DNA from 4 places in the Streptomyces sp. NPDC057445 genome. Region 1 is predicted to be linked to each of the others. Evidence: riboswitches for the same ligand, from Rfam matches in the RefSeq annotation. Region 1 holds a riboswitch; each other region holds the start of a gene.
What was found. Region 1 has a riboswitch for cobalamin ahead of ACFU5O_RS27220 (cobalamin biosynthesis protein). Riboswitches for the same ligand answer to the same signal wherever they lie in the genome.
Positions count from the first base shown of each region.

Region 2: it holds a riboswitch for cobalamin, as region 1 does, so the genes downstream of both, ACFU5O_RS01400 (prenyltransferase/squalene oxidase repeat-containing protein) here and ACFU5O_RS27220 (cobalamin biosynthesis protein) in region 1, are expected to answer to the same signal.
Region 3: it holds a riboswitch for cobalamin, as region 1 does, so the genes downstream of both, ACFU5O_RS34190 (acyl-CoA thioesterase) here and ACFU5O_RS27220 (cobalamin biosynthesis protein) in region 1, are expected to answer to the same signal.
Region 4: it holds a riboswitch for cobalamin, as region 1 does, so the genes downstream of both, metE (5-methyltetrahydropteroyltriglutamate--homocysteine S-methyltransferase) here and ACFU5O_RS27220 (cobalamin biosynthesis protein) in region 1, are expected to answer to the same signal.

Region 1 is NZ_JBHVDH010000016.1:61,691-69,180, forward strand. It holds gene ACFU5O_RS27200 (alpha/beta hydrolase) at 1-244, opposite strand, end outside; gene ACFU5O_RS27205 (class II aldolase/adducin family protein) at 337-1,023, opposite strand; gene ACFU5O_RS27210 (anion permease) at 1,304-2,557, shown strand; gene ACFU5O_RS27215 (hypothetical protein) at 2,574-2,795, shown strand; cobalamin riboswitch at 2,920-3,071, shown strand; gene ACFU5O_RS27220 (cobalamin biosynthesis protein) at 3,102-4,082, shown strand; gene ACFU5O_RS27225 (cobyric acid synthase) at 4,079-5,650, shown strand; gene ACFU5O_RS27230 (putative cobaltochelatase) at 5,823-7,490, shown strand, end outside.
Region 2 is NZ_JBHVDH010000001.1:312,410-319,899, reverse strand. It holds gene ACFU5O_RS01420 (ECF transporter S component) at 1-201, opposite strand, end outside; gene ACFU5O_RS01415 (ATP-binding cassette domain-containing protein) at 303-2,594, opposite strand; gene ACFU5O_RS01410 (energy-coupling factor transporter transmembrane component T) at 2,591-3,763, opposite strand; gene ACFU5O_RS01405 (SCO2322 family protein) at 3,760-4,437, opposite strand; gene ACFU5O_RS01400 (prenyltransferase/squalene oxidase repeat-containing protein) at 4,497-5,750, opposite strand; cobalamin riboswitch at 5,861-5,995, opposite strand; gene ACFU5O_RS01395 (MBL fold metallo-hydrolase) at 6,110-7,147, opposite strand; gene ACFU5O_RS01390 (hypothetical protein) at 7,280-7,490, opposite strand, start outside.
Region 3 is NZ_JBHVDH010000029.1:16,036-23,525, forward strand. It holds gene ACFU5O_RS34185 (ABC transporter substrate-binding protein) at 1-922, opposite strand, end outside; gene ACFU5O_RS34190 (acyl-CoA thioesterase) at 1,322-1,768, opposite strand; cobalamin riboswitch at 1,813-2,038, opposite strand; gene ACFU5O_RS34195 (cobalamin-binding protein) at 2,257-3,180, shown strand; partial or broken gene ACFU5O_RS34200 (short-chain fatty acyl-CoA regulator family protein) at 3,212-3,427, opposite strand; gene ACFU5O_RS34205 (hypothetical protein) at 4,106-4,378, opposite strand; gene ACFU5O_RS34210 (hypothetical protein) at 4,472-4,732, opposite strand; gene ACFU5O_RS34215 (hypothetical protein) at 4,818-5,045, opposite strand; gene ACFU5O_RS34220 (DUF5994 family protein) at 5,050-5,619, opposite strand; gene ACFU5O_RS34225 (DUF5994 family protein) at 5,884-6,402, shown strand; gene ACFU5O_RS34230 (PP2C family protein-serine/threonine phosphatase) at 6,561-7,490, opposite strand, start outside.
Region 4 is NZ_JBHVDH010000036.1:80-7,569, forward strand. It holds gene metE (5-methyltetrahydropteroyltriglutamate--homocysteine S-methyltransferase) at 1-2,282, opposite strand, end outside; cobalamin riboswitch at 2,457-2,679, opposite strand; gene ACFU5O_RS35910 (peptidylprolyl isomerase) at 3,188-3,682, shown strand; gene ACFU5O_RS35915 (SDR family NAD(P)-dependent oxidoreductase) at 3,910-4,944, shown strand; gene ACFU5O_RS35920 (hypothetical protein) at 5,516-5,848, opposite strand; gene ACFU5O_RS35925 (SDR family NAD(P)-dependent oxidoreductase) at 6,208-6,972, opposite strand; gene ACFU5O_RS35930 (NADP-dependent oxidoreductase) at 7,026-7,490, opposite strand, start outside.

The DNA of each region.
Region 1 (7,490 bases):
CGATCGCGTGCACGGCCGGGCCGGTGAGTCCGTAGGTACCGGGACGCAGGGAGGCGAGACTGCGGGTCAGAGTGATGCGTCCCGGTCCTGTGGCGTGCACGGTGAGCCGCGGCTCGCCGGGCAGGGGCCGTCCGGGAGTCGCCTTGAGTGCGGCATCACTCGCGTACCTTCCGGCCGCGAGCGTGCCCGCACCAAGACCTAGCAGGGTGGTGACGGCCGCTGCCGTCGCTGTAGCCGGGCGCACCGCTCCAGTGTCGGCATGTCCCGGCCGGGCTGCCAGTGGGCGGGGCACCAGAGTGACGCGCGGTGGCGGTGCGGGGGCCCGGCGGGCAGGGGTCAGCGTGCCTGGCCGTAGCTCCGGAGCCGGTCGCGCACCTCGTCGAGCTGGGCGGGCGAGAGCAGGGACGGCTCTCGCCCCGGGAGCGAGCTCGCGGTGAGCCAGAGCCTGCACATCCACTCCAGCTGGGCCGTCCGGTCGTACGCCTCGTCGAGCGAGGCTCCGTACGTGACCGTTCCGTGGTTCTGGAGCAGACAGCCCCTGCGGTCCGCCAGGGCGGCGAGCATGTTCGCCGCCAGCTCGTCCGTGCCGTAGAGGGCGTACGGGGCGACACGGACGGGGCCGCCGAGAGCGGCGGCCATGTAGTGGATCAAGGGGAGCTCGGTGACCAGCGTGGACACGGCGGTCGCGTGCACGGCATGGGTGTGCACGACGGCAGCCGCGTCCGTGGCCCGGTAGATCGCCAGATGCATCGGCAGCTCACTGGTGGGGACGAGATCGCCGAGCAGTTGCCGCCCGTCCGGATCGACGGCGACGACGTCCTGCGGGCCGAGCCTGTCGTAGGGCACGCCGCTCGGGGTGACCAGGACGAGCTCACCCGCCTCTGTCGGGACCCGTATCGAGACATTTCCCGAGGTGCCGACCACGAGTCCGTCCGCCGCGGTCCTGCGGGCGGTGGCCACGAGGTCCGCCCACGCCTCCCCGATCGCGTCGTGCCGCTGCTTCTCCCGCTGCCACCCGGTCATGGGGTGATCCTTTCAGGCGTTCGCCGGGGCCCGCCCGTCCGGGTGACCAGGATCTCCTCCATGGCTCTGCGGACGGGGCCGGGCGGGTTCCCCGCGCGGTGGCGAAATCCCCCGAGCCCGCCCTGACAGGGATCCACCGGACTCCAGGGCCCCTCCGCTTCACAAGCGGATTGACGCAAACCCGCTTCGGGACACTGCGGCGCCGAGTCCAGTTCATCTTCCGTTCACCCAGGTTGCCTAAGTTCGGCGCGCCACTGACGTCCAATAGAAGCCTGGGTAAATGGAAAACATCACGCTTCTCCTCGGGATCGTGATCATCACCGCTCTCGTGTTCGATTTCACGAACGGTTTCCACGACACAGCCAACGCGATGGCGACGACCATCTCGACCGGTGCACTCAAGCCGAAGACGGCGGTGGCCATGTCCGCCGTGCTCAATCTCGTCGGCGCCTTCCTCTCCGTCGAGGTCGCGAAGACGATCTCCGGCGGGATCATCAACGAGAAGGGCATACGCACAGAAGTGATCTTCGCGGCGCTCGTCGGCGCGATTCTGTGGAACCTCTTCACCTGGCTGCTGGGCCTGCCGTCCAGTTCCTCCCACGCGCTCTTCGGCGGTCTCATCGGTGCGGCCGTGATGTCCGCCGGTTTCTCCGCCGTCGACGGCGGCACCATCGTCACCAAGGTCCTGATCCCGGCCGTGGCCGCACCGGTCGTCGCCGGTCTCGCCGCGCTGTTCGCGACGAAGCTGACCTACAGGATCGGCAGCAGGGCCGACCAGAAGGCCACCGCCAAGGGCTACCGCGCCGGCCAGATCGCCTCCGCCGGACTCGTCTCCCTCGCCCACGGCACGAACGACGCGCAGAAGACCATGGGTGTCATCACCCTGGCCCTCGTCACCGGCGGCGTCCTCGTCCCGGGCTCGAACCCTCCGATGTGGGTCATCGTCTCCGCGGGCCTCGCGATCGCGCTCGGCACGTACCTGGGCGGCTGGCGCATCATCCGCACCATGGGCAAGGGCCTGACCGACCTCCAGCCGCAGCAGGGCTTCACCGCCCAGACCAGCGCCGCTACGGTCATCCTCGCCTCCTCGAACCTGGGCTTCTCGCTGTCCACCACCCAGTCCTGCTCCGGCGCCGTCATGGGCGCGGGCCTCGGCCGCAAGGGCGGTGTGGTCCGCTGGTCCACCGCGACCCGGATGTTCGTCGCCTGGGGCCTGACCCTGCCGGCCGCGGGTCTGGTCGGTGCCGCCGCCGAGTTCCTGACCAGTCAGGGCACTTGGGGCATCGCCGTCGTGGCGGTGCTGCTCCTCGCGGGCTCGGGCGTGATCTGGTCGCTCTCGCGCCGCAAGCCGGTCGACCACACGAACGTCACCGACGACGAGCTCACCGAGGCCGGTGCGGAGCCCGCGGGCGTCATCACCAACGCCATCGCGGCCGTCACCCCGCCGCCCACCGTCGCCGCGGCCGAGGAGCTCAAGGCCACCATCCCGGCCCCGGCCGGCGAGTCCAACCCCGCGCCCGCCGCCACGGTCTAAGGAAGAAACGAACCCCATGAAGATCGACTGGGCAGCTCTCGGCTCCGTCTTCGGCGTGAGCCTCGTCGTCACCGTCGCCCTGGTGGGCCTGTTCACCCTGGGCATCGTGGGCCTCGCCAAGCAGGAAGCCGCCTCGGCGCAGGGGGGCTCCGCGGCCCTCACCCGCACGGGCGCGTACGCCTGTTTCGCGCTCTGCGTGGCCGCGGTCGCGTACGGGATCTATCTGATCGTCGTCTGACGGTCGTACACCACCCTGTACGGCAGGAGCCGGGCCTCGTGGACGAGGTCCGGCTCCTGCCGTGTCCGGGGCCCTGTGTGGGACTCCGCACACTGTCCCTGCGCAGGTCAAAGGCGAGTTGACGGTTGTTCTCGACCATGGTGGACTTCCGGAGCCATTACGGCGGCAGAAGAGGAAGCCGGTGCGAATCCGGCGCGGTCCCGCCACTGTCACGGGTGCACTCCCCTCACCGGAGCACCCCGGAGCCAGGAACTCTCTCCCGCCGGTCACGTCGAGCCAGGGCGCGGACCCTGAGTGAGGACGAACATGCCTGCCGATCCGGGGGGCTGGGGGGATGTCTCCCCAGAGATCACTTTCGCGTGCGGTGCTGCTGCCGGACTCTTCGGCGACCTGCTTCTCGGCGATCCGCGCCGCGGGCATCCGGTCGCCGCGTTCGGCCGGACCGCCGCTGCCGTCGAACGGGTGCTGTGGCGCGACCACCGGGGTTGGGGCGCGCTGCACACCGCGTTGTGCGCCGGGGGCGCGGTCGCCGCGGGAGCGCTGGCCGCTGCCTCCGTACGCCGTTCCCGTACCGCCTCGTTCGCCCTGACGGCCGCCGCCACCTGGGCCGTCGTCGGTGGTACGTCGCTGGGCCGGGAGGCCGGGGCGATCGGGGGAGCACTGGCCGCCGGGGACCTCGAGGTCGCCCGCGAGCGGCTGCCGCATCTGTGCGGGCGTGACCCGCAGGCACTGGACGGCCCCGGGATCGCCCGCGCCGTCGTCGAGTCCGTCGCGGAGAACACCTCGGACGCGGTGGTCGGCGCGCTGGTGTGGGGCGCGCTCGGCGGGGTGCCCGGCCTCATCGGCTTCCGTGCCGTCAACACCCTGGACGCCATGGTGGGCCACAGATCCGCCCGCCACCGCAGGTACGGCTGGGCATCGGCGCGGCTCGACGACGCGGCGGGCTGGCCCGGCGCTCGCCTCACCGCCGGACTCGCGGTACTCGCGGGCGGAGATCCACGCGGCGCCGTACGCGCCTGGCGCGCCGATGCCGCGAAGCATCCGAGCCCCAACGCCGGTCCGGTGGAGGCGTCGTTCGCGGGGGCGCTCGGGGTAAGGCTCGGGGGGACGCTCTCGTACGGCGGACGGGTCGAGCACCGTCCCGTGCTCAACGCGGAGGGGCGCACGGTCGAGGTCACGGACATCGAGCGGGCGGTACGGCTCTCGCGGCGCGTGGGCGTCCTGGCCCTCGCGGTGTGCGCGGGCGCGCGGCTCGCATACGGGGCAACGAGGGGGAGGCGCACATGAGGGGCGGCGGACTGCTGGTCGCCGGGACCACGTCGGACGCGGGTAAGAGCGTCGTCACGGCGGGCATCTGCCGGTGGCTCGTGCGCCAGGGCGTGAAGGTCGCGCCCTTCAAGGGCCAGAACATGTCCCTCAATTCGTTCGTGACCCGCGAGGGAGCGGAGATCGGCAGGGCGCAGGCCATGCAGGCCCAGGCGGCGCGCGTGGAGCCCTCGGCGCTCATGAACCCCGTGCTGCTCAAACCGGGCAGCGACCGCTCCAGCCAGGTCGTGCTGATGGGCAGGCCGGTGGGCGAACTGAGCGCGCGCGGGTTCTTCGGGGGGCCCGGGCCCGCGGCGCAGCCGCATTCAGGCGGTGTGTCCCCGGGGAAAGTGCTGCACGGAGGCCGGCGGCAGGAGCTGTTCGAGCCCGTCGTGGAGTGCCTGGCGCAACTGCGCGACACCTACGACGCCGTCATCTGCGAAGGCGCCGGCAGCCCCGCCGAGATCAATCTGCGGCGTACCGACATCGTCAACATGGGCATCGCGCGCGCCGCGCGCCTGCCGGTGCTGGTGGTCGGGGACATCGACCGGGGCGGGGTCTTCGCGCAGTTCTTCGGTACGACGGCGCTGCTCGCGCCGGAGGACCAGGAACTGGTCGCGGGCTATCTGGTCAACAAGTTCCGGGGCGATGTGACGCTGCTGGAGCCGGGACTGGAGATGCTGCACGGGCTGACCGGACGGCGGACGTACGGCGTGCTTCCGTACGCGCACGGGCTCGGCATCGACGAGGAGGACGGCCTGCGCGTCTCCCTGCGGGGCGCCGTCCGCGAGTCCGTGACCTCGGCGCCGGTCGGTGAGGACGTCCTGCGGGTCGCGGTGTGCGCCGTGCCGCTGATGTCCAACTTCACCGACGTGGACGCCCTGGCGGCCGAACCGGGCGTCGTGGTGCGGTTCGTGGACCGCGCGGAAGAGCTCACCGACGCCGACCTGGTGATCGTTCCCGGCACCCGCGGGACCGTGAAGGCGCTCGCCTGGCTGCGCGAACGCGGACTCGCGGACGCGATCGCCCGGCGCGCGGCGGAGGGCAGGCCGGTGCTGGGGATCTGCGGCGGCCTCCAGGCCCTGGGCGAGCGCATCGAGGACGACGTCGAGTCACGTGCCGGTGCGGTCGAGGGCCTCGGGCTGCTGCCGCTGCGGGTGCGGTTCGCGCGCGAGAAGACCCTGGCGCGGCCCGTCGGTGAGGCGCTCGGCGAGCGGGTCGAGGGGTACGAGATCCACCACGGTGTCGCCGAAGTCCTGGGCGGCGAGCCCTTCCTGGACGGCTGCCGGGTGGGGGCGGTGTGGGGGACCCACTGGCACGGCTCGCTGGAGAGCGACGGCTTCCGGCGGGCGTTCCTCCGCGAGGTGGCCGCGGCGGCCGGGCGGCGTTTCGTGCCCGCGCCGGACACGAGCTTCGGCGCCCTGCGCGAGGAGCAGCTCGACCGGCTCGGAGACCTGATCGAGGAACACGCGGACACGGACGCGCTGCTGAAGCTCATCGAGTCGGGCCCGCCCGCCGGGCTGCCGTTCGTTCCGCCGGGGGCGCCGTGAGCGGGGCCCGCGGGATCCCGGCGTGCGCGGGGAGGGCTCTTCCACCCCGGACCCGGGAGCGTCGGACGGCGGGCCGTGCCCGCACAGGCAGGGCCAAGGGCGCCGGCGTGGCGCACATCCCCCACAACTCCTCCGAAGCCGGATGGAAGCCACTCGAAGGAGTGATCACCACATGAGCACCCGGTATCCGTTCACGGCCGTGGTCGGCATGGACGATCTGCGGCTGGCGCTGCTGCTCAACGCCGTCAGCCCCGCGGTGGGCGGCGTCCTCGTCCGCGGGGAGAAGGGCACGGCCAAGAGCACGGCGGTGCGCGCGCTGGCGGATCTGCTGCCCGAGGTGACGGTCGTGACGGGCTGCCGCTTCAGCTGCGACCCGTCCGGGCCCGACCCCCGGTGCCCCGACGGGCCTCATGAGGGCGGCCAGGCGTCCTCGCGCCCGGCCCGCATGGTCGAACTGCCCGTGGGCGCCTCTGAGGACCGGCTCGTCGGCGCTCTCGACATCGAGCGGGCCCTGGCCGAGGGCGTGAAGGCCTTCGAGCCCGGGCTGCTCGCACAGGCGCATCGCGGAATCCTGTACGTCGACGAGGTCAATCTGCTGCACGACCATCTGATCGACCTGCTGTTGGACGCCGCCGCGATGGGCGCCTCCTACGTCGAGCGCGAGGGCGTCTCCGTACGGCATGCCGCCCGCTTCCTCCTCGTCGGGACGATGAACCCCGAAGAGGGCGAGCTGCGGCCGCAGTTGCTCGACCGGTTCGGGCTCACGGTCGAGGTGGCCGCGTCACGGGACCCGGAGCAGCGGGTGGAGGTCGTCCGGCGCAGGCTCGCCCACGACGACGACCCGGCCGGCTTCGCCGCGCGCTGGGCGGACGACGAGTCGGCGCTGCGGGACCGTGTCGCCGCCGCGCGGGCGCTGCTGCCGTCCGTGGTGCTGGGAGACGCCGCGCTGCGGCAGATCGCGGCGACCTGCGCGGCGTTCGAAGTGGACGGTATGCGTGCCGACATCGTGATGGCCCGGACGGCGACGGCACTGGCCGCCTGGGCGGGGCGTACGGATGTCCGGGAGGAGGACGTACGGCAGGCCGCCCTGCTGGCGCTCCCCCACCGGCGCCGGCGCAACCCCTTCGACGCGCCAGGTCTCGACGAGGACAAGCTCGACGAGACGCTGGAGCAGTTCGGCGGGGACGGTGAGCCCGAGCCCGATCCGGACCCGGACGGAGGTCCGGACAGCCCCGACGGCGGGCCCGGAGGCGGCGGCGGGATCCCGCCGCAGGGGCAGGGTCCCGATGCGGCACCACCCGCGGACCGGCCGGCACCACCCGCGGACCAGCCGGAGCAGTCCGCCGCAGGCGCCCCGGGTGCCGGCGCGGGCGAGCAGGCCGCCGTACGGGCCGCCGAGCCGTTCCGTACGAAGATGCTGAGCGTGCCAGGGCTCGGCGAGGGTGCGGCCGGACGCCGCTCCCGCGCCCGTACCGAGCACGGCCGTACCACCGGGGCCCGGCGGCCGCAGGGCGCGCTCACCAAGCTGCATCTGTCGGCGACCGTACGGGCCGCGGCCCCGCACCAGCGGGCGCGCGGGCGCAGCGGCACCGGTCTCGTGGTCCGGCGTGACGATCTGCGCCAGGCCACCCGCGAGGGCCGCGAGGGCAACCTCGTGCTGTTCGTCGTGGACGCCTCCGGGTCGATGGCGGCGCGGCAGCGGATGAGCGCGGTCAAAGGCGCGGTCCTGTCGCTGCTGCTCGACGCGTACCAGCGGCGCGACAAGGTCGGTCTGGTCACCTTCCGGGGGAAGGACGCGGACGTGGCGCTGCCCCCGACGTCGTCGGTGGACGCGGCCGCC
Region 2 (7,490 bases), on a different contig from region 1:
CGCGTCGATGCCGCCGTCGGAGATCGTCGCGACGACCACGGCGACGAGCAGGGGGAGCAGCGCGGCGAAGAGCCAGGGGGCGTCCTGGGCGTGCCCGACGACACCGGCGCCCGCGTCGGCGAGCAGGGGCCAGCCGAAGGCGACGACGCCGATGGCGCTGATCAGCGCGAGCGCGGCGACGGAGCGGGGGCCGAGACGCACGGGGCGGGCGGCGCGGTCGGGGCGGTCGGGGCTGGCCTTGTGGTCCGGGTGGTCCCCACGCTCGGGCCGGACGCCGTGGCCGGGGCGTGTGCGGGGGGCGCTCACAGGGCCGCCTCCACCTGGGCGACGGTCAGCCACGGCCCTGGGGCGAGAACCTTGGCGACCTGGGGAGCGAACGCGGGAGAGGAGACGACCACGTCGGCGGTCGGACCGTCCGCGACGACCTCCCCGCCCGCGAGGATCACCACCCGGTGCGCCAGCTCGGCCGCGAGCTCCACGTCATGGGTGGCGAGGACGATGGCGTGCCCCTCGGCCGCGAGGTCCCGCAGGACGGCGACGAGGCGGGCCTTCGCGGCGTAGTCCAGACCACGGGTCGGCTCGTCGAGAAGGAGCACCGGGGGGCGCGCAGTGAGCACGAGCGCGAGGGCGAGCGCGAGCCGCTGGCCCTCGGAGAGATCACGGGGGTGCGTCGGGTCCGGTACGCCCGGCAGCAGCGCGCTGACAAGCGCCCGGCAGGTCCCGGGCGCGGCGCCCGCATCCGCGTCGGCGGCGGCGCACTCGGCCGCCACCGTGTCCGCGTACAGCAGATCCCGAGGCTCCTGGGGGACCAGGCCCACCTCGCGGATCAGCTCACGGGCCGAGGTCCGGTGCGGTACGCGGCCTCCGACCGTGAGGCCGCCCGAGGTGGGCTCGATCATCCCGACGAGCGTGCTCAGCAGTGTCGACTTCCCGGCGCCGTTGCGCCCCATGAGCGCCACGGCCTCCCCGGCCCGCACCTCGAGCCGGACGGCCCTCAGGGCCTCGGTCCGACCCCGGCGCACGGACAGCCTGTCGACGGCGACGAGAGTTCCGGGCGCGGAGGCGGATCCACGGGTGGTGGGGGCCACGGGCCCGGCGGGCCGCCGCCACAGGCGCGCGAACGCGGCCCGTGGGCCACGGGCCTGCGGCGCCTGGGCGCCCGGCCCGGGGGTGAGGTCGGTCGCTGCCGTGACCCGCCCGACGGCGGAGTCGTCCGGCGCCTCCGCGGGCGTGGCCGATATGCCCGGGGCGGCTGTGGGCCGCCCGCCCGCCGAGGCCGGTGGGGTGTCCGTTCCGGGCCTGGTGGGGGTTGGGGCGGCGCTCTGCGCAGCGGTGTCCCCGGACCGGGCAGCGCCGACGGCCCGCGCCTGTTCGCCGGGGGCGGCCGGCCGTGGCGCTCCCGCGGGTGCCCCCGGTCCCGCGCCCGCGGGGCGCCCTTCGGCGACGGCGCCTGTGCCCGGTGCTCCGTGCCGTACGGCCGATACGTCCGGCACGCCCGCGGCCCGTGGCCAGGCCGCGGCCGCGGCTGCGCCCGCTCCGGGCCCGGTGGGGGCGGTGGCTTCCTCCGCCGTGGCACAGGACCGTGCTTCTGCGGACCGGGCAGCGGGGACCGCTCGCGCGGGGGCCTGCGGGCCGGCGGCTCCGGAGCCCGCCCCGGGCACGTCCGGTGCCTCCACGGCGGCGGCCGGTCGTGGCGCTCCCACGAGGGGCCGCGGCCCGGTGGTGAGGCCGGGGCCCGTAAGGCGCCCTTCGGCTGCGGCCGGGGGAGGCGGGGTCTTTCCCGACAGGCGGTCGCGGAGGCCGACCGCACGGCGGCGGGCGTCGCGGACCGTCAAGGGGAGGGGGGTCCAGCCCGCGTAGCGGCCCAGGGCGACCACAGGGGGGTGGACCGGGGAGGCCGCCATGATCTCGGCCGGGGGGCCCATGACCGGCTCCGCGCCGGGGGACGGGAGGAGGATGACCTGATCCGCGTACTGGACCACGCGCTCCAGGCGGTGCTCGGCCATGAGGACCGTCGTGCCGAGGTCGTGGACCAGACGCTGGAGGACGGCCAGGACCTCTTCCGCGGCGGCGGGGTCGAGGGCCGAGGTCGGTTCGTCGAGGACCAGGACCCTGGGGTGCGGGGTGAGGACGGAGCCGATCGCGACGCGCTGCTGCTGGCCGCCGGAGAGCGTGGCGATCGGGCGGTCGCGGAGGTCGGCGAGGCCCAGGAGGTCCAGGGTCTCCTCGACGCGGCGGCGCATCACGTCAGGGGCGAGGCCCAGGGACTCCATGCCGTACGCCAGCTCGTCCTCGACCGTGTCGGTGACGAAGTGGGCGAGCGGGTCCTGGCCCACCGTGCCGACGACGTCGGCGAGTTCGCGCGGCTTGTGGGTACGGGTGTCCCTGCCGCAGACGGTGACCCGGCCGCGGAGCGTGCCGCCCGTGAAGTGGGGGACCAGCCCGGATACCGCCCCGAGCAGGGTCGACTTGCCGGCGCCCGACGGGCCGACCAGCAGCACCAGTTCGCCCTCTGGGACGGTCAGGTCGACTCCCCGGACGGTGGGCGCCTCGGAGTCGGCGTACGTCACCGAGACGTTCTCGAAGCGGATCACGACGACTCCCTGGGCGGTACGGGGGCAACGAACGCGGGCAGCAAACCCACCAGGACCGACGCCGCAGGCAACAGCGGCAGCACCGGCGCCGTCAGCGGTACGACGCCGGGATGCAGGGCCTGCGGTGCGTGGACGCCCGCCCGGATCATCAGTGCGGCGACCGCGACGCCCGATCCGGCCACCAGCCAGGCGCGGACGCCCCAGCGGTCGGGGCGGTAGCGGGTACGGACCTGGCGCCTGCCGCCGAGCCACAGCCCGGCGGCCGCCGCGGCGAACCCGCTCAGCAGCACGGGCGGTCCGTACCCCGCTCCTTCCGCCGAGAGCAGTCCGTACGAGCCGGCGCAGACGCCGAGCAGGCCGCCCAGCGTGAGGGCGGTCGTGGTGTGCCGGACGGCGCGCGGCACCTCGGCCGTACGGCCGTAGCCACGTGCGTCCATCGACGCGGCCACCGCGACCGACCGCTCCAGCGCCCCTTCCAGGACCGGCAGGCCGATCTGGACGATCGCCTTGATGCCGCCGGAAGGGCGGCCTCGCAGCCTGCGCGCCGTGCGCAACCGCATCACGTCCGCGACCATGTTCGGCGCGAACGTCATGGCGACGACGACGGCGACCCCGGCCTCGTACAGCGCGGCGGGCAGCGACTTCAGCAGCCGTGCCGGGTTGGCGAGCGCGTTCGCCGCGCCCACGCAGATCAGCAGCGTGGCCAGCTTCAGTCCTTCGTAGAGCGAGAACACCAGCTGTTCGGCCGTCACCCGGCCGCCGATCCTGATGCCCTGCGCCCAGTCGGGCAGAGGCACTTCGGGAAGTGTCAGCAGCACCTGCGTGCCTGGGATCGAGGAGCCGAGGACGACGGAGAAGACCAGCCGGATCGCGAGGACGGAGAGGCCCAGCTTGACGAAGGCGCCGTAAGAGCGGGCCCACGGCGCGTCGGTGCGGCGGGCCGCCACGACGTACCCGGCGACGCCGACCAACAGGGCGAGGAGCAGCGGGTTGGTGGTCCGGGAGGCGGCGGTCGCGAGCCCGAGGGCCCACACCCACCACGCCCCGGCATGCAGCGCGTTGCTCCGGTTCGCCTCGGGCGCGCGGAGGGCCGCCGGTGCTCGGCGTACTGCCCGTACTCCCCGTACTCCCCGTAGGACAGGGGCCGTCCGCGACATGGCCGCGGTCATCCGCGGCGGCGGCGTGCCTGCCAGAACGCCGCGGCGCCCAGTGCGGCGACGGCCGCGACACCGGCGATGACGCCCACAGAAGGGCCGCTGTCGTCCTTCGGACCGTCGTCCTGCGCGCCGGAGGCGTCGGGCTCCGAGGCCGGGGCCGGCTCGGCCGCCGCGGGGCCGTCGCCCTGGATCTGCTCGCCGCAGCCCGACTCCGGGTAGCCGGAGATCGCGCAGAGCAGCGCGTCGCTGTTGTACCGCAGGGGCTTGGCGACCGCGGCGAGGGCGTCCGCGCTCGAGGCGGACGGGTCGACCCGGGCGCAGGCCGTGCGGCGGCCGGGGGCCGGCGGGCTCTCGCCCTGGGGCGCGTCCGCCGGGGTGCCGAAGTCGATGACGACGCCGACGCGCTTGGTGCCGGATTTCGCGGGCGTGCCCGCGCACAGCGCCTTGAAGTCGGGGGCGGTGCGCGGTTTCGCCGAGTCCGCGGAGTCGGCACTGACGGAGAAGCGGAAGCCGTTCACCTCGCCGTCGGCAGGGCGGGCGGTGGCCGGGCCCTGGGTGGCGTACGTCCAGGAGCCGCCGGAGGTCCCCGTACCACCGGAGCCGCCCGTGCTGCCGTCGGACTGCCAGAACGACCAGTACCGGTATCCCGCGGCGTGCGCGGGCGCGCCGGCCATCAGCGTGAACATCACGCCGAAGGCCAGCGCCAGAGCGGCAGCCGGGGCCGGCCCTGCGAACCGCCTGCGGATCACTTCTTGTTCTTCCGGCGGCCGCTGAACAGGAAGCCGACGCCGACGCCCGCCGCCAGACCCGCGCCGACGATCCACCAGATGCCGGCACTGTCGCCCCCGGTCGTCTCGGCCTCCTCGGCCGCCGCGGGCGGGGTCGGTGCGACCGTGGACTCGGGTGCGGGTCCGGTCGCGTTCAGCTGCCGGACCAGGTCGGCACCGCCGAAGTTCCGGGGGTCGGCGCCGTAGGCGTGTGCGGCCAGGACGAGCTGCGCGTACGCCGCGGGCCCGCCCTGCTTCGCCCAGGCTGCGGAGTTCTTCTCGAGCCAGGCGACCGATGCGGCCGCCTTGTCCTTGTGTCCGGCGGCGGAGAGCGCGACGACCGCGTCGGCGGTGTTGCCGAAGTCGGGCTGCGGGGCCGGGTCGGCGGCGCCGGGCAGCGGCGGGGAGTCGAGGTGGCCGGTCTTGGCCAGGGTCTTGGCGAGGTAGGCCGCGCCGTTGCGGGCGGACTGCTCGGGCGTCGCCTTGGCGGGGGTGTCGCACTTCGGGGCGCCGCCGGGCTTCGGGCCCTTGACGACCATGCCGCGGCCGAGGCCGCCGAGCACGGCCGCCGCGGTGGCGTCACCGTTGGCGATCAGCTTGCCCGCCTTGTCCGGCTGGTACGCGAACGCCCCCCCGGCGGCCTTGTCCGTGCACGGGACGGCGAACGACACGAGCGCGTCGTACGGCGTCTTCCCGCTGTCGGACGTCATCGTCGCCGGCCGGGCGTCCGCCGCGGCGAAGGCGCCGATGACGATCGCGGTGGAGTTGGCGTCGGACGGCATCCCGGGGTTGTAGCTCCAGCCGCCGTCCGCGTTCTGCACGGACTTGAGCCAGGCGAGGCCCTTCTTGATCTCGTCCTTGTGTCCGCCGAGTGCGGTGAGGGCCTGCAGCGCCGCCGCGGTGGCGTTGGTGTCCAGCACCGTCTTCACGTCGCACGGCTCGGTGGCGTCCGCGCGGTACGAGGCGAAGCCGCCGTTCGCGCACTGCTGTCCGGTCAGCCAGTCCACGGCCTTCGCCGAGGGGACCTCCTTGAGGGCGTCCTGGGCGCTCAGCGCCAGCGACTGCCGCCAGACGCCGTCGTAGGTCGGGTCCGTCGTGCCGAACAGCCCTGCGGGGATCACGGGCTCGGGCGTGGGAGAGGGCGCGGCGATCGCGGCCGGGGCGCCGGCCACGGCCCCCCAGAGCACGGCGGAAGCGGCGGTGAGCGCGGCTGCGCTACGGCGAACGGTCATGGCGGGCGGTGCCTCTCCTGCGGGGAGGCCGGGCACAGGCACGCTAGGCACCAGACTCCGGCCCCGTATACCTCGACGGTGCCTCAGCCACCGGGTTCCCGATGGCACGAGCCGGTCATGTCCTGGTACGAGGCATTCCGACTGACCGCCTGCGACGGCGGTTCACGGCTGCGGGTCAGTGCCGGATTTGCACCGGCTTCCCCTCGTACGGGAATGATGACGACCCGCTCACTGTACCGGCCCGTAGCCGCCCGGCCCGGGCCGGATACCGGGGCGTAGGTCACACCCGCGGCCGGTGGCGCGCCGCGGCGTCGCCCACAGCGTCCCCCGTCACAGCCGTGGCCGGTCCCTCCTCCCGGTCACACCGCCACGTAGGTCACCGGGGCGCTGCCCGGCACGGCCTCTGCGCGCCCCAGTTTCACCAGACGGCGCAGATGGGCCTCGGCCTCCGAGGCGGCGATGTTCCGTGAGCCGTACGGGATCTGCTCCCAGGGGCGGTTCCACTCCATCCGCTCGGCGAGCTGCCAGGGGGTGAGCGGGGTCGCGAGCAGTGCCAGCAGTCCGGTGAGCCGGGCCTCGTGGTGGACGAGCAGTTCACGGACGCGGGCCGCGGCGCCGGTGAAGGCGTGCTGGTGGGCAGGGAGGACTTCGGCGACGCCGAGACGGCCGATGCGCTCCAGGGAGTCGAGGTAGTCACCGAGCGGGTCCGTGACGGTGGAGTCGTCGGGGTCCTCGTACAGGCCGATGTGGGGTGAGATCCCGGGGAGCAGATGGTCGCCGGAGAAGAGGCGGCCGTGGCCCGGGAGGTTCGCGGGGTGATCCTCCTCCAGATGGAGGCAGACATGGCCGGGGGTGTGGCCGGGTGTCCATATCGCGCGCAGCCGTCGGTCCGCCAGGTCGAGGAGTTCGCCGGGGACGATCTCGCGGTCCGGCAGAGCGGCTCCCAGGCCGGGGAGCGTCCGCATCCGGCCGCCTGCACGGGCCGCTCGGAGAGGGGCCAGATGCTCTTCCGGGGCGCCGACGGCGGCGAGCTTGTCGGCGAGATAACCGAGCCAGACGCCCGGGCGGGCCTCGCGGGTGCGGCGTACGACGGCCGTGTCGGCGGCGTGCATCGCGATCCAGGCGCCGGACGCCTCGCGCACCTGGCCGGACAGGCCGTGGTGGTCGGGGTGGTGGTGGGTGATGACGACGCCGTGGATGTCGGCGACCGGGATGCCGAGCGCGTCCAGGCCCCCGGCGAGTGCCGTCCAGGAGGCCGGGTCGTCCCAGCCGGTGTCGATCAGGACGGGCCCGCGGGCGGTGTCGAGGACATGGACCAGGGTGTGGCCGAGCGGGTTGTCCGGGATGGGGACCCGGAGCGACCAGACCCCTCCGCCGTGCTCCGTCACCTGTGACATACGACCTCGTCTCCCCTGTGCGGCACGGGCATTGCTCACTGTACCGAGAACTGACGAATAGTCAGACGGGTCGTCGGGAAGTCCCTCCCGCGCTCCCGTCGTCGGCCCGGGGCCGGTCGCACCGGGGCCTGTTCACCGGCCCGCGGCCGGATCTCCCTCTCCGAGGGCGATCCACCAGTCGCCGTCGTCGTGGACGAGGAGCAGGTCCTGACGTCGCCCGGTCCTCTCGTACGCGAGCGTCACCTGGTTGAAGTACGGCACCGGACCTTCCGCGACGGTGACGTCGACATGGCCCTGCGCGCCCGCGGCGTAGGCGTCGACGAACCGCTTCGCGTCGCCTCGG
Region 3 (7,490 bases), on a different contig from region 1:
CCAGGACCGTGGACGACAGCGGCAGTACCGCGAAGCGCTTGTTCCTGATCGCGGGCACGTCCTTCAGTGCCGGGTTCGCCAGCAGGAACTTCTTCTTGTCCTCGACGGGCTGGTCGCCGTAGTCGTAGATGACGATGACCTCGGGGGCCCGCTGGGCCACCTGCTCGAACGATACGTCGCCGAACGCCTTGTCCACGTCGGCGAAGAGATTGACTCCGCCGGCCTGCTTGATCATCTCGTTGCCTATGCCCGTACCGCCTGCAGTGAATGCGGTCTTGTCGCCGCTGTCGTACACGAAGAGCTTGGTGGGGGTGACGCCGGACAGCTTCTCCTCGACGGCGTCCAGCGTGCCGTGCAGCTTCTTGACCTGCTGCTCCGCCCGGCCCGCGACGCCGAAGATCTTGCCGAGGGCCCGGATCTCCTCGTCCATCTTGTCCATCGTCACGGGCCCGGAGGAGCATTCCTCGATGTTGAGGTGGGTGTTGATCCCGGCCTTGGTGAACGCGGCGCGGCTGCGACCCTCCTTCTCGTCGAAGGTGCTGGCGAACCCGCCGTAGACGAAGTCCGGTTCGGCGGTCAGGAGTGCCTCGAAGGACGGGTACTCCTTGGACAGAACCTTGAGTCCGTCGTAGGCGGCCCGGTACTCCGGCAGGATCTTGTCGTCGAGGTAGCCGGTGCCCACCATCGACTTCTCCAGCCCGAGCGCGAGCATCACCTCGGTCGCGTGCTGGTTCAGCGACACCGCTCGCTGTGGCGCGCGCTGATAGGTGGTCTTCACACCGCAGTTGGACACCGTGACCGGAAAGCCCTTGGCGGCCGAATCCGTCGATGGGGCGTCTTGCGGGGCGGCGCTCCCGCAGCCCGCCACCAACAGAGCCGTGGCCGGGGCCAGCAGCAAGGACAGCCGGAGCCTGTTCTTCATTCCGTGGTTCCTCTCACCGCGGTGGGCCGGTGGCCGGCGCACGTCGCGGAGCGGGCGAGCCGTGTCGGGGACACGAACCCGCACTCGTTCGTCGCATCTCGCGAACCCTATGCAACTACGAATAATGGGCAATAGTCTCGGTCGGGACCCGAAGGGGGCTCACCGAGGCACGACGGTTGTGCTCGTGACCGACTCCCGCCGCTCCCGCTACCTGGGCCGTGGCTCGCCTGACGAAAGGCGGCGTGCCGGGTGGAAGCGCCCGCGCGGGGGTTCCGGAACCAACGGCTTCGACCACGCCCGAAGGCGGAGCAACGAGCCACGTCCCGTGCGTGCGGGCGCGATTCCGGACGGGGCGGAGGCGCGGCCGCCCCGTGCGGAGTCACGGTAGGGACGGACGGCTCAGGGTCCGTCGGCGACCGCGGTATCGAGTGCCGGAACGCTACGCGGTCTGCCGTCGGTGTCGATCGCGACGAACGTCAGCCGCCCGGTGGCCACTTCGGCGACGGGGCCTGAGGCGTTCCACCGCTCGGGGGTCACCCGGACCGCAACGGTCATGGACGTCCGCCCGGCGCGCTCCAGTTCGGCATGCACGCTCAGAAGATCACCTGCCCGGACCGGGGAGATGAACGTCAGCCGGTCGACCGAGACGGTCACGGCGGGCCCGTCGGCGTGACGCCCGGCAGCGGCCGCGGCTGCGTCGTCGATCAGCTTCATCACCATGCCGCCATGGATGGTGCCGTACAGATTGGTGTCGTGCTCGCTCATGATGTGTGCGAGGGTCACCCGGGAATCGGCCGGGGCCTTGCGGGTGGCAGGCGCGGGCAGGGTGGCGGTTCGGTCGGCCACGTCAACTCTCCTTCGCGAGTCGCGGCAAGCGGCACCGCACGCACCAGTGGCGTACGGGCAGCGGCAGGTCTTCGGACTCGCGGGCACGCCCCTGTCCATAAGGACGAGGCACCTACTGGCCGTCGCTTCCCGGACCCATCCGGGTCCAGTGCGTATGACGGCGGTCGTTCCCGCTCACCGCTGCGGGGCAGTCCCGGATTCCCACCGGGTTCCCTCTTACGACGCATCCCGCCTGGCTGACGGGCGCGAACCAGCTGCAGCGCCAGGGTATCCGCTCCCGCGACGAGCCCGACCAGCCCGACCGGCGAAGCCGGACCGGCTGCCTTCCTTCCCCGCCCTCTCCGCCCCGCACGGCTCGCCTCTTGGGGCGCAGGAGTCAACCACCGACTCACCCCGCCGTCCGGCACGGCCGGGTCCCGGCTCTCTCGTCCGCCGGACCCCTCTCACCGATCCGGCCCGATCCGGACGAAAGACCCTAGGGTCGGAGGATGCGCATCGTTTCGCTGCTCCCTGCAGCCACCGACATCGTGGCCGAGCTCGGTCTGATCGGCGACCTGGTGGGCCGCACGCACGAATGCGACTGGCCGCCCCGCGATGTGGAGGCCGTCCCCGTGGTCACCGCCGCGCAGTTCTCGGCGGACGCGCTCAGCAGCCGGGAGATCTCCGACGCGGTGGGCGGGGCGGCGCACTCGGGTTCCTCGCTCTACACCCTGGACACCGCCGCCCTCACGGAGCTCGCCCCCGACGTGGTCCTCACCCAGGACGTGTGCGACGTGTGCGCGGTGTCGTACAGCGGGGTGTCCCGGGCCGTACGGGTGCTGGACGGCGGGCCCGGGCCCAGGGTGCTGAGCCTGGAGCCCCGGACCCTGGGCGATGTGCTGGACTGCCTGGTCCGGGTGGGTGCGCTGCTGGGCGTACCCGAGCGGGCCGAACAGCGGCGATCGGAACTGCGTGAGCGACTGGCGAAGGTGGAACGGCTGACCGCCGGGCTGCCGCGGCCCCGCGTGGTGGCCGTCGAATGGCTCGATCCGCTCTGGCCTGCCGGCCACTGGGTTCCCGAGCAGATCGCCTGCGCCGGCGGGCAGCCGCTGCTGGCGTCGCCGGGCGAACACACCAAGCCCATGGAGTGGGACGCGGTACGTGCCGCACGTCCGGACGTCGTCCTCGTCATGCCGTGCGGGTTCGCCCCCGAGCGCACACTGCAAGAGAGCGATCTGCTCACGTCGCTTCCGGGCTGGGACGATCTGCCGGCCGTACGCAGGGGCGAGGCGTGGATCCTCGACGGTCCGGCCTACTTCAACCGGCCGGGTCCCAGGGTGGTCAGAGGGGCGGAGGTCCTGGCCCATGTCCTGCACTCCGTCCGGGCGGGAGAGCCCGTGACCCCGCAGGAGGCCCGACGGCTGCGCGCGTAACGGCGGCGGAACGTGCCGCGGCGCCGGGTGCTCAGTTCTGCGTGTCCGCGACGGGATAGGGAACGAAGGTGCTGCTGTTCTCGTCGATGGTCAGCGGCCGGCCCAGGGGCGGTACGGCGCGTTGCGGGCAGTCGAGGCGTTCGCAGACCCGGCAGCCCATCCCGATCGGGGTGGCCGCGGAGGTGTTGTCGAGGTCCAGCCCGTCGGAGTAGACGAGCCGGGAGGCGTGGCGGACCTCGCAGCCGAGGCGACGCGGCGCCGGGCACGCGAGCCCGGCAGGATCCCGTTGTGCCCCTTCGTCCTGATGCTGCCCTTGAAGAGGGTTCCGTCGGGGCCCTGCACGGTGAGGCCCACTTTGATCGGGGCGTTGGGGCGTGCCGGCTTCGCGTGGGCCAGGCTCGAGGCTCCACGCTGCAGACCATGACAGTCGCGTACGCATTCGGTTGTCGCTCCGGATCGGGATGGGAGCAGACGAATCGTATGCACGACTGCACTGCTCCATCAGCGAATTGGGCCTACGAGACTGGACGGTGGCTCCCGCTTCGGCGAGGCGCACGGATACGCCGGTGGCCGGCTGCCAGCTCCCGGACTGCCGTCAGCGGCGCTGAGGCCACGGGGGCGGGTGCGTCGACATGGGGTCATGGGAAGTGGTCTCGTCGGTGGGGGGCGCGGCTGCCGGGCCTCCTTCGTCTGCCGTGCGGCACACGCTGCCGGCGCCTCCGGGCGGCTCACTCCGGCCCTGTTCGCTGCCGTCGCACCGACCGTGCGCAACGGCCCCGGCGTTTACACACCGGGGCCGCCCTTCCGGGTCGGTTGCACGTGAGAGTGCACCGGCCCACTCACCATCGTATGTCCGAGGTGCGTTTCTGGCATAAGCGATCTTTTTGGGTCGCTCAGGTCCCTGACCGGGTGAGGCCGCGCCGTGTCAGCCGCGTCCTTCCTCTTCGGCCTCCATGAGCAGGATTCCCTGGTGTGTCAGTGTGACCATCGTGGGTGTGTTTCCCCGGGCCCAGTCGACGGTGACGAGTCCTTCGCCCTCCAGGTATGCGCAGGCGGCGGCCAGATCCTGCTCAGGGACCTCGAGGTCGTCGCGCAGCTTCGTCCCGGTGACACCGAGGAGGCGATTGCCTTCCGTGGTCTCGTACAGAGCCTTCATGATGGCTTCGCGGTAGGTCTTCCGCTCGTGGAGTGTTGCCATGACTGCCGCCCGCTCGTGCCGGGCACCGACGAGGAGTGTTCCTGGGCCCGGGGGCGGCGGTGCCCGGCCGCGCCCGTCCGTTGAGGGATCCGTTCAGACTTCGTCCGACTGCGTGTGGTCCTGCACGGAGGACTGGCTGGTGGCCAGCCAGGACCGTGCCGGCTCTGCCGCGTGAGTGGTGTCCACGGTCAGGTGGAGGCGGGTTCCGCCGTCGCTGCCGGCGGGGTAACTCCGCTGTTCGGTGCCGGCGAAGCAACGACGGAGAACCTCTGCCACCTGACGGGCGGCTTCTGGAGACGCGGCCACGACCCGCACCTCTACGCGCCCGGCCGAGGGCGGTTCCGGTGGCTTCATGGTGACCTCGCTCATCAGGACGACGTGTCGGTGGGCGGGCGCCGTCGCACCACACCCACCGCCCCCGGCCAGGAGAAGGTCTGTGTCACCCGTGACCCCCGTCGGGGCGCTCACGGGGTGGGGTGACGACGGGCGAGCCGGCCGGCCTTCCCGGCCGTCGGCTCTTCCGGTTCCGTCGGCCGATTCCCGGCATGGCATCGCCGTAGTGGAACGCTGCGATCCGTTCGTCGTGCTGGCCATTGAGCAGATGGATCAGCAGCATCCCTATGATGATCATGGCGATGATCACGGAAACGGTGATGGCGGTCTCCATGTCCTCACCTCCCTCGGGCGGAGCTCAAGGAGGCGATCGGATTCGGGTTCCCGTCCGCCGTCGAGGCGTGCCCACCTTCGGACTCCCACTCCTCTTCCCGGTCCAGCGTCTCCTTCGTCTCACGGGTGTTGTCCTCGCCGGCCATCAGACCGCTTGCAGTGAGGAGCCCGCCAGGGGTGGCTGCTGCGGACATCAGCCGGGCGGCGGCGGCCTCACCGGTCTCCGGCGGGATCACCAGCAGGTCCCAGCGGCCCGCGGTGTAGGAAAGCAGAAGCAGCTTGTGGGGGTCCTGCTCGTCCCTGAACCAGCCCACGTGCACCGTGCGCCCTGCCACGGGCACCTTGCGCGGGATCACGGGCCAGTGCGAGGGGTTCACCGTGATACGTGTGATCCGGCCCCAGCGCGCGTCCAGCACGTCCAGCAGGGCGGGAATCTCACGCAAGAGATCACGGGAGCGGGGCCACCATGCGCCGTCCAGGAGGCCCGGGGCCGACCTCGCGGGGGTCAGGGACAGGCGGGCCGGTGGTGAGGGCGCGCCCTCGCTGATGGTCGTACGTTCGATGGTCGCGGTCATGGCGCGGACCTGTCCCCAGGCGCATCTTGGATGTCCCGGTCTTGTTGCTCGCCGAGAACGACACCGGCGTGGTGGCCGGCGTGCGAAGTACTCCCGGTGCTGTCAGCCTACTCCGTCGACGCTGCCTGAGATGTACGCGTGACCAGGCATTTCAGATCCGGGACCGTCGGCGCGGGGCGCTTCGCGGGTCCGGTACGCGGAGTACGGTGAAAGACGAGGTCAACCATTGCGGCGGACCTGCCCTCGCAGACGGGCGAACACACCATGGCCGACTCCGACAGCCCCGATACGCCCAGGCTTCTGCCGGATGCGATCCACCGGTCCGTGAGACCGGGGACGGCGCTGCTGAGGCTGGAGACGACACATGCCCGCGAGGGGATCCTGGACGGCGCGTGGTGGCCGCGTTCCCGGAACATCGGTGCTGAGCTCCCCTCGCTGATCAGCGCGTTGACCGAGCATCTCGGACCTGTCACCCGCGTCGGTTTGGACGCCAGTGCCTGGAAGGGACTGCCGACACGGCTGACCGTCGACGACCAGGTCGTGCATGTCGACTCCTTTCCGGTCGGTGACGACACCGTCCTGATCACCCGTGGCGATCGGGACTACTTCACGCTGCTGCTGGTCCCGCCGGACACGACTCCTGACGCAGCACGCGCCGCCATGGCCGAGGCCGTCCGGGCCGACAACGTCAGCGAGGCCCAGCAGATCCTCGTCGCGATCAGCACCGACCAGACACGTCCCCCGGGTGCCATCCGCCGGCGGGCGCCCGAACCCGGGACGTGAGTGACGCTCCGGGGCCCAGGACGCCGGATACGGGTGCAATCGGCTCTGTACCGCGAACTCCTGGGTCATGCAGCTCTGGCCGTGGGCTGTCCTGCTCCGTCTGACCGGCCGCGGGCCTGCGGGCCGTCGGCTCCGTCATCGACGCTGCGGCTGTCGGATCAGTCCAGGACGGCGAGGTGATCGGCGGCACCCCCGCGCCACTCGATCAGGAAGAGAGTCGCGTCGTCGCTGGTCCTCCCGCCCCGTTCCTGCTTCAGGGCGTGGGAGAGCGAGCGCACCACCGCCCGCACCCCCTGCTCCTCGTGCTCGATGCGGTTGACCCAGTGGATGAGTTGCTCCTCGCCGAACTGCTCCTCGCCGGCTTCGTGCTCCTCGATCAGGCCGTCGGTGAAGCACAGCACCCGGTCGCCGCGTTGCAGCATCCGCTCGCTGACCTGGGGCTCCTCACCACCGAAGCCGACCGGGAAGGTGGTCGGGCCCTCAAGTTGCCGCAGAACCCGGTGGTCGCGGATCAGCAGCGGTGCGGGGTGGCCCGCGTTGACCCACTGCAGGTGGCCCGTTGCGGTGTTCAGGCGCATCATCTGCGCGGTGACAAAGTGTTCGGGCCCGAACTGCTCGGCGATGGCCCGGTCCATGAACGCGTAGATCTCGGACAGGCCGATCTCGGCACGTCTGGCGTGCCGGTAGGCACCGACGGCGACAGTCGCCATCGTGGCGGCGTCCAGGCCGTGGCCCATCGCATCGATCACAGCCACGTGCAGGATGTCGTCGTTGAGGGCGTAGTCGAAGCTGTCGCCGGCGACGTTGTAGGCGGGCTCCAGGATTCCTGCCACCGCGGCCTGCGGGACGGACATCGCCAGCGGCGGCAGCAGGGACCACTGGATCTCCGCGGCCACGCTCATGGGTTCGCGGCGCCGGGCGAGAAAGAACTGGTCGGTGTAGCTGTGCTTGGTGACCAGCATGTCGGCGATCAGGCCGGCGAGCCTGCGCAGCAGGCGCCGGTCGTCGTCATCGACGGACTCCAGGGTGAGGGCCAGCACTCCGACCTGGTCGCTGCCGTCCAGCAACGGCAGATACATCCGGACGCC
Region 4 (7,490 bases), on a different contig from region 1:
GCCGCGACGAGGTTCTCCAGCGAGGCCCTCGTCTCGGCCCAGCCGCGGGTCTTCAGGCCGCAGTCGGGGTTGGCCCACAGCCGCTCCGGCGGGATCGCCTCAAGTCCCTTGCGCAGCAGGGCTGCCGCTTCGTCAGCGGCCGGTACGCGGGGTGAGTGGATGTCGTACACGCCCGGTCCGACCTCCCGCGGGTAGCCCGCCGTGGCGAGTTCACCGGCGACCTGCATATGGGACCGGGCGGCTTCCAGGCTGATGACATCGGCGTCCAGGTCCTCGATCGCCTGGAGAATGTCGCCGAACTCGGCGTAGCACATGTGCGTGTGGATCTGGGTGCCGGGCCGGACGCCGCCGGTGGTGAGGCGGAACGCCTCTGTCGCCCAGTCCAGATAGCGGGGCCGGTCGGCAGCCCGCAACGGGAGGGTCTCGCGCAGGGCCGGTTCGTCGACCTGGATGACCGACGTGCCCGCGGACTCCAGATCGGTGACCTCGTCGCGCAGGGCCAGCGCCACCTGGCGTGCGGTGTCGCCGAGCGGCTGGTCGTCGCGGACGAAGGACCAGGCGAGCATGGTGACCGGGCCGGTGAGCATGCCCTTGACCGGCCGGTCGGTGAGCGACTGGGCGTACAAGGTCCAGCGCACGGTCATCGGCCCGGAGCGGGAGATGTCGCCGGCGAGGACCGGCGGGCGGACGTAGCGGGTGCCGTACGACTGGACCCAGCCGTGCTGGGTGGCGAGGTAGCCCGTCAGCTGTTCGGCGAAGTACTGCACCATGTCGTTGCGTTCAGGCTCGCCGTGCACCAGGACGTCGATCCCGGCCTTCTCCTGGAAGGCGATGTTTTCCGCGATCTCGGCCCTGATGCGCTTCTCGTAGCCGGTGGTGTCGGTCCGGCCGGCGCGCAGGTCGGCGCGGGCGGACCGCAGTTCAACGGTCTGCGGGAACGAGCCGATGGTGGTGGTCGGCAGCAGCGGCAGGCCGAGATGGGCGCGCTGCGCCGCGGTCCGCTCGGCGTACGGCTGGGCGCGGCGTCCGTCGACGTCGGTGACGGCCGCCGTCCGGGCCCGTACGGCCGGGTCATGGGTGATCGCGGAGCCGGCCCGGGAGGCGAGATCGGCCCGGTTGGCGGCGAGTTCGGCGGCGATCGTGTCGGTGCCCTGGGTCAGGCCCTTGGCAAGCGTGACGATCTCCGCGCTCTTCTGCCTGGCGAATGCCAGCCAGCGCAGGATCTGCGGGTCGATGTCCCGCTCGCCCGCGGTGTCCAGCGGAACGTGGAGGAGCGAGCAGGAGGCGGCGACATCGACCTGGCCCGCGAGGCCCAGCAGGGTGGCGAGGGTGGTGAGGGACTTCTCGTAATCGTTGATCCAGATGTTGCGGCCGTCCACCACGCCGGCGACCAGGCGCCTGCCCGGCAGCCCGCCGACCGCGGCGAGATCGTCGAGGTTGGCGGCGGCCGGACCGGTGAAGTCGAGCGCGAGGCCGTCGACGGGGGTCCTGGCCAGGACCGGCAGTGCCTCACCGAGCCGGTCGAAGTAGGAGGCGACCAGCAGACGCGGCCGGTTCTCGAGTCCGCCGAGGTCCCGGTACGCCCTGGCGACGGCGTTCAGCTCGGCGGGGGTGCGGTCCTGAACGAGTGCGGGTTCGTCAAGCTGCACCCACTCGGCGCCCGCGGCCTTCAGGTCCGACAGCACATCGGCGTACACCGGAAGCAGACGGTCCAGCAGGGTCAGCGGCTCGAAGTCCGCGGGGACGCCGGGGGCGGGCTTGGCCAGCAGCAGATAGGTGACCGGCCCGACGAGCACGGGGCGCGGGGTGAGACCGAGCGCGAGCGCCTCGGCCAGCTGGGCGACCTGCTGGGTGGAGTCGGCGGAGAAGTCGGTGTCGGGGCCGAGCTCCGGGACCAGGTAGTGGTAGTTGGTGTCGAACCACTTGGTCATCTCGAGCGGGGCCACGTCCTGCGTGCCGCGAGCCATGGCGAAGTAGCCGTCCAGGGGTTCCGCGGCGACGGCGGCCCGGTGGCGCTCGGGGATCGCGCCGAGCATCACGCTGGTGTCGAGAACGTGGTCGTAGTACGAGAAGTCGCCGGTGGGCACCTCGTGGACGCCGGCTTCGGTCAGTTGCCGCCAGTTGGCCCGGCGCAGTGCGGACGCGGTGTCCCGGAGGGCGTCGGCGGTGACGCGGCCCTTCCAGTAGCCCTCGATCGCCTTCTTCAGTTCCCGGTTGCGCCCCTGCCGGGGATAGCCGTACACGGTGGCCCGTGCGTCCACGGTCGCTGACTTGCTGGTCACGGAACTCTCCTTCGCGAGCATGTCTCCGATATGACCCCGGGACAGGTCGAGAGCGCGAAGGAACGGCGCACCGGGCGGCCGGTGTTGCTGCCGCCACCTGGTGTGTACTCCCCGGACTTTCGTCCGGGGTGCTCCCAACCCGCCCTCGAGGTCACCGGGATCTCCGCGCGCGTACGTCGCGTGCGGGCAACGGGCAGGTCTTCGGACTCGCGGGCACATCTGCCGGTCTCCCGGCGGACACCTACTGGCCGTCGCTTCCCGGACCCGGGCGGGCCCAGTGCGTATGACGGCGGTCGTTCCCACTCACCGCTGCGGGGCAGTCCCGGATTCCCACCGGGTTCCCTCTTACGACGCGCCTGCCTGGCGGACAGGGCGAACCAGCTGCACGAGCCAGACTATGCGCTACGAGCGCACGTGTGGACACCACCGGTGGGAAGACGCCCGCCATCGGCGGGGCCGCTCGCTCCGGCACCGCTTCCCGTCCGTTCCGGCGGACCTGGTCCCGACAGGTGCGACGCGACCTCTCGGCATGGGCCTGCCACGTCCACGGATCGCGACGGCCGACCACGAGCCGTGCCGCCGTCCCCGGACGCCGCCGTGCGGTCGCGGCGCGCCTTCCGGACACCGGCAGCGACCGCTGCACCGCTGCACCGCTCCAGGACCCTGCCCCGGCAGCCGGCGCGATGGAACCGGCACTCGGCCGGACCGATGCCGACTCCTGGAAGAACCTTTTCCGTGGGCCTCTCCCCGTCCCGAGCGGCGCTGCCGGGCATCCGTCGACGGCCGGTGCTTCCGGCCCGACTCCGGCCTTCGCGGGGAGCCGACCGAGAGTCACGGGGTCCCACCGGTCCTTCTCACGGTGGGTCCGATGTGAGATCTGTGACCGCGGGTGTCAGGATGAAGCCATGAGTAACGTTTTCTTCGACATCACCATTGACGACAAGCCCGCAGGCCGGATCGTCTTCGAGCTGTTCGACGACGTGGTCCCCAGGACCGCCAAGAACTTCCGCGAGCTCGCCACCGGCGAGCACGGCTACGGCTACGAGGGCTCTTCGTTCCACCGCGTCATCCCCGACTTCATGCTGCAGGGCGGCGACTTCACCGCCGGCAACGGAACGGGCGGCAAGAGCATCTACGGCGAGAAGTTCGCCGACGAGAACTTCCAGCTCAAGCACACCAAGCCGGGCCAGCTCTCCATGGCCAACGCGGGCCCGAACACCAACGGCTCGCAGTTCTTCATCACCACCATCGTCACCGACTGGCTGGACAACAAGCACGTCGTCTTCGGCGAGGTCGTCGAGGGCATGGACATCGTCAAGCAGATCGAGGGCCTGGGCTCGCGCAGCGGCGCCCCCAAGGCGAAGATCACGATCGCCAAGTCGGGCGTCGTCGAGTCCTGATCCACGCGCGCGACGTCCGGGGCCGGGCACATTGCCTCCGCAGGTGCCGCCCGGCCCCGGTCCGCCGAATCGATCCTGGACATCCGGGCGTTGACGGTGGTTCGCGACCGGGCACCGCGGTCCGGGTTCGAGGCCCCCGGCGACAACGACCGTTCATTCGGATGAGATGCGGCGTCGACCCGGCCACGACTTGTCTTCGAGCGCACTTCAATTCGTAGGTTCGAGGCATGGCAACTCCACAGCACAGGATCGAATCGGGCTTCGGCGCCCGAAGCACCGCACAGGACGTTGTGCGCGGCATCGACCTCACAGGAAAACTGGCGATCGTCACCGGCGGCTATTCGGGCCTCGGACTGGAGACGGCACGGGCGCTTGCCGGTGCCGGCGCCGCCGTCCTGGTGCCCGCCCGGCGTCCCGCGGTCGCCAGGGAAGCTGTCGGTGGTATCGACGGCGTGGAGGTCGATGAACTGGATCTCTCGGATCTCGAGAGCGTCCGTCGCTTCACCGAGCGCTTCATCGCCTCCGGCCGCACCATCGACCTGATGATCAACAACGCCGGGATCATGGCCTGCCCGGAGACGCGGGTCGGACCGGGCTGGGAGGCACAGTTCGCGACCAACCACCTCGGCCACTTCGCCCTCGTCAACCGGCTCTGGCCCTTGATCGCCGGAAGCGGGGCTCAAAGCGGGGCGCGCGTCGTGTCGGTGTCCTCCAGAGGCCACCAGTTCTCGGGCATCCGCTGGGACGACGTCCAGTTCGAGCACGGCTATGACAAGTGGCAGGCGTACGGGCAGGCGAAAACGGCGAACGTGCTCTTCGCCGTGCATCTCGATGCGCTGGGCCGGGACTCCGGAGTGAGAGCCTTCTCGCTTCATCCGGGCGCGATCCTCACCGAGCTGGGGCGTCACCTTCCCAAGGAGGAGATGGTCGCCGCCGGCTGGATCGACGAGAACGGCAACGTGGTGGCCCCCGGTTTCAAGACGCCGGAGCAGGGCGCCGCGACGCAGGTGTGGGCGGCCACCTCCCCACAGCTGGCGGGCATGGGAGGCGCCTACTGCGAGGACTGCGACATCGCGGAGCCCGCAGGCGAGGCCGGGAGCGAGGGTGAGCTCACGAGCGGCGTACGCGCCTATGCGACCGACCCCGGGGAGGCGGCACGCCTGTGGAGGCTCTCGGCCGAGCTCACGGGCGTCGACGCGTTCGGCGCGTTCGGCGCGTCCGGCGCGTCCGGCGCGTCCGGCGCGTCCGGCGCGAAGTCCTGAGCGGCAGGACGCACCCGGCGGCGGCATCGCCGTGCCCGGACAAGCACCGACTCCGGAGGCACCTGCGGCGACTCGCTCGGCTCTACGGTCGGGGGCTGCCGCTCCTGTCGTCCACCTCGGACGAGCTCGACGACCCCGGCCGCTCCCCACTCCGCCCTCGGCACACGGCCGAGGCCTGAAGTGGCCGCCGCAGGTCCGGCGTCCGCGGGCGTGCCAGACCTGAGCATCGGACCGGCGATCCGGGTCAGGGACGGAACGTCCTGATCCTGACGGCCCTCTCCCTCGCGGTGGCGGCCTTCTGCCTGCTCCCGGCACCGGTGTACTCGCTCTTCCGAAGGAGCTGCAGTCGGGCCGGGCTGCTCCGGACGCTGTACGGAGGACTGGGCTTGCGCCGTCGGACTCCGGATGTCCGGCCCGGTGTTCTCCGGCAACCCCTTGGCCCTCTTCCCGGACCGGCACGTCGACCGGTTCCCGCTCCAGGCGGTCGACCTCATGACCATGCCCGCCGCCTACTGCTCGGCCGGCAGCCGGCCGGCAACGTCATGGGACCGGAGCACAGCCGGGTGTGAGGTCAGGAGGCGGCGGTGGCGGCCGGAGCAGTCGCGTCAGTCCGCCGCCTCCGGCGCAGGGCTCGCCCCGTACCCTGTCCCGTCGGGCGGACGCGCGCGGCCTCTGGCTTCCAGCGGCGAAGGGCCCTGCGACCGCAGCTGCGCAGCTGCGACGGACACACCCGGGCACGCTGACCTCCGCTGGTGACAAGGGCGTTCACCGGGGACAGCGGGTCCGCACCCATCGACTTCGCGACCAGGACGCCGACCACCATCGGCAGCAGGACTGCGGCCAGGGCAGTGCCCGTGGCGGTGACATGCTGGATGCGGGGGCGGCGCGGGGCGTCGGGACTCATGACTCCCATTCGACCGACGCGCACGCCTCAGGAGATGGGGCGAGGTACTCAGCCCGTACGTCCACACGTACTCAACTTCGGGCATGAGGCGGCGCACGACGTACTCGCGAGCCCCTCGGTGGTGATCGCACTCCGGGCCGCCCGTCGAGTGAACCACCGCCCACCGCAACGCCGTTCCCGCGGGAAGAAGGGCCGGTCTCCCGGCTCGCACAGGAGGGGACCGGCCGCCTCCCCGGCGGGCCGCTCAGCGCCGCTCAGGGCGGCGAGTGCGGGCGGGCCCCGCGCCGAGGACCGGCTGGGGCCGGCACGCACCGGCGCCGGGCATCGGCCCGGACACCGGCTCGTGCCGGGACGCGCGCTCAGGCGTGCGTGAGCCGCCCGGGCGCAGGAACGTTGCGGAAGCGGAACGGCTCCGGCTCACGGCCGGCCTGGACGAACCAGCACTCACCGGTGCCGTCGCCGGTGACGATCCGCACCACCGTGTCGGCCACCACTTCCGCCGGAATGACCGGCACGCCCTGCTCGGAGAGCATCCCGCGCAACGGGTCGATGATCCGGGACTCGGCGAACCCCGGGCAGAGCGCGTTGAAGCGGACCCCATCGGGTGCGAGGGCCGGACCGAGGGAGCGGGCCAGGCCCACCACGGCGTGCTTGTTCGCCGCGTACAGGGGGTCGAGCGGCACCGCGGCCAGGCCTGCCAGGGACGCGGTCGCCACGATCGATCCGCCGCCGCGGGCCCGCAGCGCGGGCAGCACCGCGTGGGTGCCGAAGACGACGCCGTCGAGGTTGGCTCCCATCGCGCGACGGTAACGCGCGAGGTCGAAGTCGTCTCCGACGCCGCACCCCGTGGCCACGCCCGCGTTGAGGAACGCGATGTCGACCCCGCCACAGCGCTCGACGGTGAACTCGACCAGCGCGCGGTCGGCTTCGAGGTCCGCCACGTCGCAGGCCTGGAAGTGGCCGCCGACGAGATCCGCGACCTCCCTGCCGCCCTCCACGTCGAGGTCGGCGACGACCACCTCGGCCCCCGCCCCGGCCAGTGCCAGCGCCGTGCTGCGGCCCAGTCCACTGGCGCCGCCGGTGACGATCGCGACCTTGCCGCGCAGCGGGGCGCTTCCGTCCACGTTCCGGGGTGTCCGCTCTCCCTGCGGAGAGGTCGGCCCGTTCGCGGCGGCCGTCATGCCAGTTCCAGGACGAGCTTGCCGACGTTGTCACCGCGGAACAGCATCTGGAACGCCTCGGGGAAGTCGTCCACGGTGCCCTTCACCACGTGCTCCTTGGCCTTGATCCGGCCGGCGCCGATCCAGCCTGCGATCTCCTGCGCGGCCTGTGCGTAGCGCTTGGCGTAGTCGAAGACCACGAAACCCTCCATGCGCGCGCGCTTCACGAGCAGAGACAGGTAGTTCGACGGGCCCTCGACCGGCGTCGCGTTGTTGTACTGGCTGATCGCACCGCAGATCACCACCCGTGCGTGCATGGCCAGCCGGGTGAGCGCCGCGTCCAGGATGTCCCCTCCGACGTTGTCGAAGTAGACGTCGATGCCGTCCGGGGTCAGCTCGCGCAGTGCGCGCTTGACGTCGCCCGCGCGGTAGTCGATCGCCGCGTCGAACCCGAGCTCGTCGGTGAGCAGCGCGCACTTCTC